4 regions of the Rothia uropygioeca genome follow, and region 1 is predicted to be linked to each of the others. Evidence: riboswitches for the same ligand, from Rfam matches in the RefSeq annotation. Region 1 holds a riboswitch; each other region holds the start of a gene.
What was found. A riboswitch is a leader RNA that binds a small molecule or an ion and turns the genes downstream of it on or off. The one in region 1 is predicted to bind S-adenosylmethionine.

Region 1 (2,196 bases):
AGACAATCAGCGCGAGCCCACCCACGATCATCGCAACGATGGCGCCCACCTTGATCAGCGTCAGCCAGAACTCGACTTCCCCATAAACCTTCACCTTGGTCAGGTTGATGGCCATGATGATCGCGACGACCGAGACGATCCAGATCCAGCTGGGCGTGTCCGGGAACCAGAACCGCATGTACAAGGAGAACGCCGTGACATCCGCGACCGCAACCAGGGCCATTTCGAATGCGAAGCTCCACCCGGTGACGAATCCGGCCCACCGGCCAAGGTATTCAGTCGCGTATTCCGAAAAGGAACCCGGAACGGGGTGGACCATGGCCATCTCTCCCATGGCACGCATGACCATAAATACCGCGGCGCCACCGACGATGTAAGCCAACAGGACCGACGGGCCCGCGAACTGTATCGCGTCCGCGGAGCCGAGAAACAGCCCGGTTCCTATAGCCGAACCCAACGCAATGAACCGGATATGTCGCAGAGTCAGCCCGCGTTTGAGCGCAGATTCCCCGCCGAGCACGACGTCGTCCGCGCGCGAAGTTTCGGTAACTTGATCTGAGGGGTCCTGTTCCTGATTCAAGGCAGTCCTTCGAGAGCTCGACGATGCATGCGCCCCGTCCTGGCGGAGCGGGCCATGAGCCAGATTACGCAATGGCCCACTCCGCGTCATAAATGTCACGGCGTTTCATGTAAGCGTAGTTTCCGTCTCCTACTTGACGTGTCGGTCGGCCGTAGGAAAACCTGGATATGGGTCAAGAGAGCCAGTGACAAGCCCCAGCTTGCTGGCCGGCAACCCTCCAACCGCGGTGGGGTGCCCTGGGTGAGGACCTGGTGATCGCGAACAACGCGATCACAAGCGCGGGCGCGGTGTGCCCGGTCGTCACGAAGAGTGAGACTCGTATTCCCCGGTGAACCAGAGGGTTCCGGGTCGACCCGGGTGCTCGCTTTTGCGAGACGATCGGTCGCTCCATGCCCTTGATTCAACAGGAGCAGAATATGACCACGGCCTCTCACAGCCTTCCGACTCCTTCCAGCCCGCAGGGATGGAAGTTCGAGACACAACAGATTCACGCGGGCCAAGAGCCCGATTCTGCAACCGGTGCACGGGCTCTTCCGATCTATCAGACCACATCGTTTGTGTTCGACAACGCCGAACAGGCCGCAAACCGCTTCGGGCTCAAAGAACTCGGTCCCATCTATTCACGCCTGACGAATCCGACCCAGGAGGTCGTCGAGAATCGCATTGCTGCCCTCGAAGGAGGCGTCGGAGCGCTCCTCGTGGCTTCAGGGCAAGCGGCCATCACGATCGCGATCCTCAATACGGCGCAGGCCGGTGACCACATCGTCGCCAGCCCGAGCCTCTATGGCGGCACGTACAATCTCCTCAAGCACACCTTGGGTGCATACGGTATCGAAACGACCTTCGTGGAAGATTTCGACGATCCCGAGGCCTGGCGCGCGGCGGTCAAACCGAATACCAAAGCCTTCTACGGGGAAACCGTTCCGAATCCTCGCAGTGACGTCTTCGACATCGAAACTCTCGCGAACCTTGCCCACGAGGTCGGGGTACCGCTGATCGTGGACAACACGGTTCCCACCCCATACCTGGTGCGCCCCTTCGAGTGGGGTGCCGACGTCGTCGTGCACTCCGCAACCAAGTACCTCGGCGGCCACGGCAACAGCATGGGCGGAGTGATCGTGGACTCCGGTCGATTCGACTACTCGAAGTACCCGGAGCGATACCCGCAATTCAATACGCCGGATCCGAGCTATCACGGCTTGGTGTTCGCCGAGGACTTGGGGCCAAACGGGGTCTTCGGAGTCAATCTCTCCTACATCCTGCGTGCTCGTGTCACGCTTCTGCGCGACCTCGGTTCGTCGATCTCACCGACCAACGCCTTCAATATTTCCGTCGGCCTGGAGACCCTGTCCCTCCGCGTGGAACGCCATGTCGACAACGCGCTAAAGGTCTCTCGGTGGCTCGAAGCGCGTCCCGAAGTCACCCGAGTGCACTATGCGGGGCTCGAATCGTCGCAATGGTACGAGCGAGGGAAGAAATACGCTCCGAACGGGGTGGGCGCGATCGTCGGATTCGAACTCGAAGGCGGCTCCGAACCGGCACAGGCCTTTGTGGACTCCCTCGTGCTCCACTCGAACGTCGCGAACATCGGAGACGTGCACTCGTTGGTCATTCAC
Region 2 (2,196 bases), on a different contig from region 1:
GAATTCCTCCACCTGCGATGTGTTGCCCGCGATGTCGAAGGACAAGACCGCTCCGGTGCCGCGCGGAAAGTCTCGTTCGGCGATGGCCGCATCCGGCGACCCAGGAAGGCTCGGATGCCGGACACGGCACACGCGAGGATGAGTCGCCAGTCGACGCGCGATCTCCTCGGCCACACGGCAATGGCGCTCAACCCGGATGTCGAGGGTCTCGATGCCTTCAAGGGCTTGTTGCGCATTCCACGGAGCCAGGCTCGGGCCCAAGTCGTTGAGCAATTGTGCGCGAACGAGGTGGAGGAACGCTCCGTGATCGCCGTGCCCCTCGACCAGGGATCTGTTCCCGAATCTCCTCCGCGGAGCCGTAAGCTGCGGCCATCGGATGGCGTCCTCGCTCGGGGTCAGCCGGCCGGTGTCGACGATGATTCCCGCAAGCGCCGTTCCATTTCCGGTCAGGTATTTCGTGACGGAATGGACTACGACGTCGGCACCCAATTTCCCGGGCTGCAGGAGATATGGCGTCGCGAGAGTGTTGTCGACGATCAGGGCGGCGCCCGCGGTATGCGCAATGTCCGCGAGCGCGGGGATATCGGGAAGGTCAGCATGCGGGTTTCCGATGGACTCCACGACGAACGCGCGAGTGCGCGCCGTGACGGCATTTTCCCATTCCTCGGGTCGATGCGGGTTGACCCACGTGACCTCGATGCCCGCCTCGGCGAGAGTGTCGTTGAGCAAATCGGCAGTGCCACCGTAAATTCGGTTGGATGCCACCACATGGCCGGCGGGGATCTCCGGGTGGGGCTCGCCGTCCTCGCTCTGACCTGATCGACCGGCCAGGGCAAGAAGGGTGAGCGTTGTTGCCGCTTGGCCGGAAGCGGTGGCGACGGCACCGACGCCCCCTTCGAGTTCCGCGAGCCGACGCTCGAGCAAACCCACCGTAGGACTGCCGGTGCGTGAGTACGTGAATCCGGGTTCTCTCTGGCCGAAGCATTCACGTGCGTCGCGCAACGTCTCGAATTCGTAAGAGGCCGTCAGGTACAAAGGCGGATGCACAGGTCGGGCAGCCGGCGGATTGGCCGTACCCCCGTGCACTTGCACCGTACCGATTCCGGGTGCCGGGTTGTTATCAGCTGACATCGTGATCCCCTCGAAGGCGGGGCGCCGAGTTCGCCTCGTAACGCCGTGCTTGCCGGGGAGCGGTATGCTCCCGACCGGATCTTCATCTGGGGCACCCCATCACAGCGGAAAGGGTTGCCGACCGGCCAGCCAGAGCTTCACAACCGGTACTCGTGATCCTGATTCAGAAACCTACAGCCTTCCCACCAACCTCGAAAGGACATGACGCACGGTTCAGACAGATCGTCATATGAAGGTAATCCACCTGCCGGGAAACGTCATATGACCTGGCGAGACTCCCGTATGATCAGTGCGGACTCCGTGGAATCCGTTCGCGTGCGGACCGAGTTCAGGTCTAGGCGCTCAGCGCGGGGCCGAACACATCGGTAGCGTAACGAGATCCCGGAACGGCCTTGATCAGGGTCCGCGTCGCCTCCTCGCGCGGATTCTCGAAGACCTGCGCCGCGGGGCCCGACTCGATCACCCGGCCATGAGCCATAACCAGCACGTCGTCGGAGATCTGTCGGATCACCGCCAGATCGTGACTGATGAACACGTAGGAGAGCCCCAGACGATCCTGGAGATCGGCAAGTAGGTCAAGAATCTGGGCTTGAACCGAAACGTCCAGTGCCGAGACCGGTTCGTCCAGAATCACCAGTTCGGGGTCAACAGCGAGTGCCCGAGCTATGGAAACACGTTGGCGTTGCCCTCCGGACAGTTCTACCGGCCGACGACTGGCCAATTCCCGAGGCAGGGCCACGAGATCGAGGAGCTCGTTGATTCGTCGTTCGCGCTGTGCACGTGTGCCGATACGGAATCCCCGCAGGGGCTCCCCGATCGACGCGGCCACGGAATACCGGGGGTCGAGCGATGCGCTGGGGTCCTGGTGAACGAACCGGGCGCGCGTCGAGAGCTCTCGGATGTTGCGCTTCGTGCCATCGAACGGCCGACCGAATATCTCCAACCGGCCGGCGTCATACGATTCCAGACCGAGCAGGATCCGGGCCGTCGTCGATTTTCCGGATCCCGATTCCCCGACGATCCCGAGTGTTCGCCCCGGTTCGAGCTCCAGGTCGAGATCGGCCA
Region 3 (2,196 bases), on a different contig from region 1:
GCATGTGCAGGTGGCGTGTGTGGAACATGCCGGGCCAAGGTGGTTTCCGGCGACTTTACGATGGAAGAGAACTTTGCGCTGGAGAAGGACGAAGTCGAATCGGGCTACGTTCTGACCTGCCAAACACGGCCGACCTCCGACAGTCTGGAAGTTGACTTCGACGCGTAACCGCTGGAGTGCGCGAGGAAAGGAATCCCGATCATGATTGATCTGACCATCTCCGACGACATCGCCGAGATAGTGCTCGACGCACCGAAGAAGCTCAATGCACTGAATTCCGAAGACCTTGCCGAACTGTCGGAGGCCTACCGCGCGGCAGAGAATGCGGGAGTCCGGGCGCTGGTTCTGAGGGGTGAAGGACGGGGTTTCTGCGCCGGCCGCGACATCTCCGGGGTCGATCCGGCCCACGATGACGTCGAAGGGTATCTCGGGAATCGGGCCACGGCCTTGTTTCGGCAAATTTCTGCATTCTCGGCTCCGACCTTCGCCGCGGTCCACGGGGCGTGTCTGGGGGTCGGGCTGGGCCTGGCGATCGCGAGCGACGTCGTCTACGTGGCCGAGGACGCCAAGATCGGTTCCCCCTTCGCGAATCTTGGGGCAACGTTGGACTCGGGTGGCCACGCACTGTTCTACGAGCGGTTGGGCGCGCACCGGACCCTCGACCTGATTTACACGGGCGAGATGATGAGTGGCTCCGAAGCGGTCACCGCAGGGCTGTTTTCCCGGTCCGTACCGGCGGACGACGTGCTCGATTTTACGATGCAGAGGGTGCGAAAAGTGGCCCAAGGGGCGACCCAAGCATATTTGGTCTCGAAATCACTGATCAGTCAACTGCGCGACGAACGGGCTGGACTGTGGGAGTCCATGGCCGCCGAATCCGCCGAACAGGCACGGCTCTGCTCGACGGATGATTACGCGGAGGGTTTCACGGCGTTCCAGGAAAAGCGCAAACCGAACTTCCGAGGCCAATAGCCGTATCAACCCCTACTTTTGATCCAGGCCCATATTGCCCGTTTTCTTTGCGAAAGCGGGCAATATGTCTGATGTGGCTGGATTGGGGTACGGACGCGGTTCCACGTAACACTGCGAAAAGCGGGTAACAGAAGCTCACAGGATGGCTGCGAACCAGGTGCTTGCATACGCTCGGATGGAGAAGATCAAGAGTCCCAACGATCAAGCTCTGGCTGGTTGGGCGGCAACCCTCTCCCGTAGCGGGGTGCCCCAGATGATGATCTGGCACCGTCGGCATTGCGACCGGCGGACATGCAAGTACGGCGCGAGAATCGGCGCCACCGCGTGAATGTTTGCGCCGCTTCTCGTTACCGGGACAGAAGCGCAAGGCTCGGGCGCGCGGAGACCTGTTGGAGTCCCTCCATGCACCGAAAGGAATCCCGATGTCGGAAAAGAAGCGCATCGCCATCAACGCCTTTGATATGACGTGCGTGGGTCATCAGAGCTTTGATCTGTGGCGCCACCCTCGCTCGCGTGCCACTGAGTACAACACCATCGAATACTGGACAGACCTCGCCAAAACCCTAGAGAAAGGGTTGTTCGACGGGGTCTTCCTGGCCGACGTCGTGGGCATCTACGACGTCTACAAGAACTCCGCGGCACCTTCGATCCGCGGCGGTGCACAGGTACCGGTCAACGATCCGTTCATGCAGATTTCAGCGATGGCGGCCGTGACCGAAAACCTCGGTTTCGGCGTGACCAGCGCCGTGACCTACGAGCAGCCCTATACTCTCGCCCGGAAATACGCGACGCTCGACCACCTGACCAAAGGGCGCGTCGGATTCAACGTGGTGACCTCGTACCTCCCCTCTGCGGCCGAGAATCAGGGACTGCCGCGCCAAATCGAGCATGACAAGCGCTACGAGATCGCCGACGAGTTCCTCGACGTCTGCTACAAACTGTGGGAAGGATCCTGGGAGGACGACGCCGTGGTCAAGGATCGAGAGTCCGGCGTCTACGCGGACCCGGCTAAGGTCCATCCGATTCGACACCAGGGCAAATACTTCACCGTCCCGGGCGCCGGTCTGACCGAGCCTTCCCGTCAGCGCACACCGGTGATCTTTCAGGCAGGGGCTTCGTCGCGGGGGCAGGCTTTTGCGGGCAAGCACGCCGAAGCCGTGTTCGTCGGGGGCCTTCGACCGGACCTCACCCGATTCATGACGGACAAGATTCGAGACGAGGCAG
Region 4 (2,196 bases), on a different contig from region 1:
CGAATGGGGAAATGATCAAACCGATGATGGTTATGGCAGCAGAGATGTACACCAAGAGCGCCCCCGTCTTGACGGGCTTGGGGGCGACAAGTGCCCCGCTCTGGTTTTGAACGGGTCCGTTTCCCTGTCCGTAACCCGTGTCTCCACCCTGGTACCGCGGCTGGCCGCCCTCGGGGGAGCCGCCGTACTGAGGAGGCTGGTTGCCTGCCGGGGAGTCGTGGTTCTCGGTCATTATTTCCTCTCGCGGGTGTTTGATCTGACGTCACTATCCAAACATGAATTTGTCGTTCACCACAATAGGGTGACTCAAGTTCGGGATAATACCGAAGGCATTGGGCTTTAACAATTCGTATCCGACAAAACCAAAAACGGTCGAGAGATTACTGCATTTTTCTTCTAGGTATCTTGCATGCTCCAACCGCGGAGAAAATCCCACTCGGTATATCGGGCCACGTCGTCCTGATGACGCCCCGACGGGAGGGGGCTTCCGCGCTATGTGCGACCTCTACCCCGGCCACATCGGTCCGCTTCTTGGAACAGGACACCAATGGTCTTGGCGCAATAGTGAATCCTTGTATCAAATATTGTGCAATAGCTTGTTGTCGCGAACGACCGTTCTCGAATACCTGGAGAAGTATCCGGTCCGGCAGGGGAAATCGAAAAGAACACAAGCGATACGAACTGTCGACAAGACCGTGAACGATCAAAGTTTCACGGCCGGGAACAGTCATTCGTGAACGCTCGTTCCGTCTGACAACGTTCCGACTCCGGCTTCTCCCGCCCATACCGGATGGCGGGGTCGGCCGCTTTCATGAACTTCGATGTCACGATTCATTGCGGCCACGTCATATGACGTCGACGTTGCGTCAAGCGTGTGGGTGCGCTCAATGCGCGAAATGCGGCGTCAAACTCTCTCATCTCTTGCGGGCCTGCGCTGAGGCGGATTGAATACTTGCGTATCTATCCAGAGCGGCCGAGAGACCTGGCTCGTCGACGCCGCAGCAACCTCCTCACGGAAACCCGAACATCTCGGTCCCGAGGAAAGGTGCTCCCGCCAGGACCGATGGAGTGTATCGGCCGTCTCCGGACGTCGTCGGCGCAACTCCGGCACGGTCCCACTGGACCGGGTCGGTTGCGTCGGCGGACGAGGAGGCTCCGCTCTCCGTCGGGTGTACCGAAAGGAGACCCGGCGTGAACCCTGATGACAGGCCAGCGTTGTCCTTCGAGCTCTATCCGCCTCGCAGCAGGATGAGCCGACAGGCATTGGAAACCACTATCGCCGAGATCGAACCCACTCGCCCTGATTACGTTTCCGTGACCGCCGCCGTGGATGGCGAGAGGAGGCGCCAAAGCCTGGACTTGCTACGACACCTCGTCGAGGAAACGGAGCTGAAACCATTGGCCCACATCGTCTCGACCGGACAGATAGCTTCCGAGCTCGAAGAACTGGTCGATGAGATCATCCGGCTTGGCGTGCGCGGCCTCCTGGCTCTGAGGGGCGATCGACCTGAGAACTACGCCCTCAAGCAGGGCGAACTTCCCTTCGCTCGACACCTGGTGGAACTGATCCGTGGCGTCGAGTCGAGGGGATCGGCCAAATTGTGTGCCGGACGTCTGGCCGTGGGCGTGGCGGCCTATCCGGTCCGTCACCCAGAATCCTCGAGCATCCACCACGACACCGAGGTCCTGCTGGCCAAGCAACGGGCGGGAGCGGATTTCGCCATCACTCAGGTCTATCCGGACCCTTCCGATTACGCTCGTCTCGCCGAGCGGGCCCGCGCCAATGCCGTCGAATTGCCTCTGATCCCCGGAATTCTGCCCGTGACAAGCCTGCGGAGGTATCTGCGGGTGTGCGGACTCGCAGGGATCGAGCCGAATGCAGGTCTCGCACACAGGCTCGAAACCGCCGAGACGTTCGCAGAACGCCTGGCCGTCGGAGTGGACTCGGCGGAGGACTTCGCTCGCCAGGCCCTTGCCGCAGGGGCCCCAGGACTGCACATCTATACCTTCAACGAACACCAGGCGGCGCTCGAACTCGTGGATCGACTCGGTCTGCGCGGCAATACTGCCCCTTCGAATCAACCCATCTCGCCTCTCAACGATCAGGAGATCATCGTGACGAACCCTAACAACGTCCTCCACAGCACCTCACCCAAGGACAGGGCTTTTCCCCCGGCAACCATCCTCGGCTATCCG

Region 2: another riboswitch for S-adenosylmethionine. It lies ahead of EWR20_RS00900 (O-acetylhomoserine aminocarboxypropyltransferase/cysteine synthase family protein); the one in region 1 lies ahead of EWR20_RS10660 (bifunctional o-acetylhomoserine/o-acetylserine sulfhydrylase).
Region 3: another riboswitch for S-adenosylmethionine. It lies ahead of EWR20_RS02335 (LLM class flavin-dependent oxidoreductase); the one in region 1 lies ahead of EWR20_RS10660 (bifunctional o-acetylhomoserine/o-acetylserine sulfhydrylase).
Region 4: another riboswitch for S-adenosylmethionine. It lies ahead of metE (5-methyltetrahydropteroyltriglutamate--homocysteine S-methyltransferase); the one in region 1 lies ahead of EWR20_RS10660 (bifunctional o-acetylhomoserine/o-acetylserine sulfhydrylase).

Annotation. Positions count from the first base shown of each region.
Region 1 covers NZ_NOIR01000004.1:132,444-134,639, reverse strand. The annotation lists gene EWR20_RS10665 (amino acid permease) at 1-520, opposite strand, end outside; SAM riboswitch class IV at 751-865, shown strand; gene EWR20_RS10660 (bifunctional o-acetylhomoserine/o-acetylserine sulfhydrylase) at 997-2,196, shown strand, end outside.
Region 2 covers NZ_NOIR01000001.1:202,040-204,235, reverse strand. The annotation lists gene EWR20_RS00900 (O-acetylhomoserine aminocarboxypropyltransferase/cysteine synthase family protein) at 1-1,131, opposite strand, end outside; SAM riboswitch class IV at 1,172-1,289, opposite strand; gene EWR20_RS00895 (dipeptide ABC transporter ATP-binding protein) at 1,466-2,196, opposite strand, start outside.
Region 3 covers NZ_NOIR01000001.1:533,901-536,096, forward strand. The annotation lists gene paaE (1,2-phenylacetyl-CoA epoxidase subunit PaaE) at 1-168, shown strand, start outside; gene EWR20_RS02330 (enoyl-CoA hydratase/isomerase family protein) at 202-972, shown strand; SAM riboswitch class IV at 1,156-1,278, shown strand; gene EWR20_RS02335 (LLM class flavin-dependent oxidoreductase) at 1,395-2,196, shown strand, end outside.
Region 4 covers NZ_NOIR01000003.1:356,638-358,833, forward strand. The annotation lists gene EWR20_RS09685 (hypothetical protein) at 1-232, opposite strand, end outside; SAM riboswitch class I at 958-1,070, shown strand; gene metE (5-methyltetrahydropteroyltriglutamate--homocysteine S-methyltransferase) at 1,192-2,196, shown strand, end outside.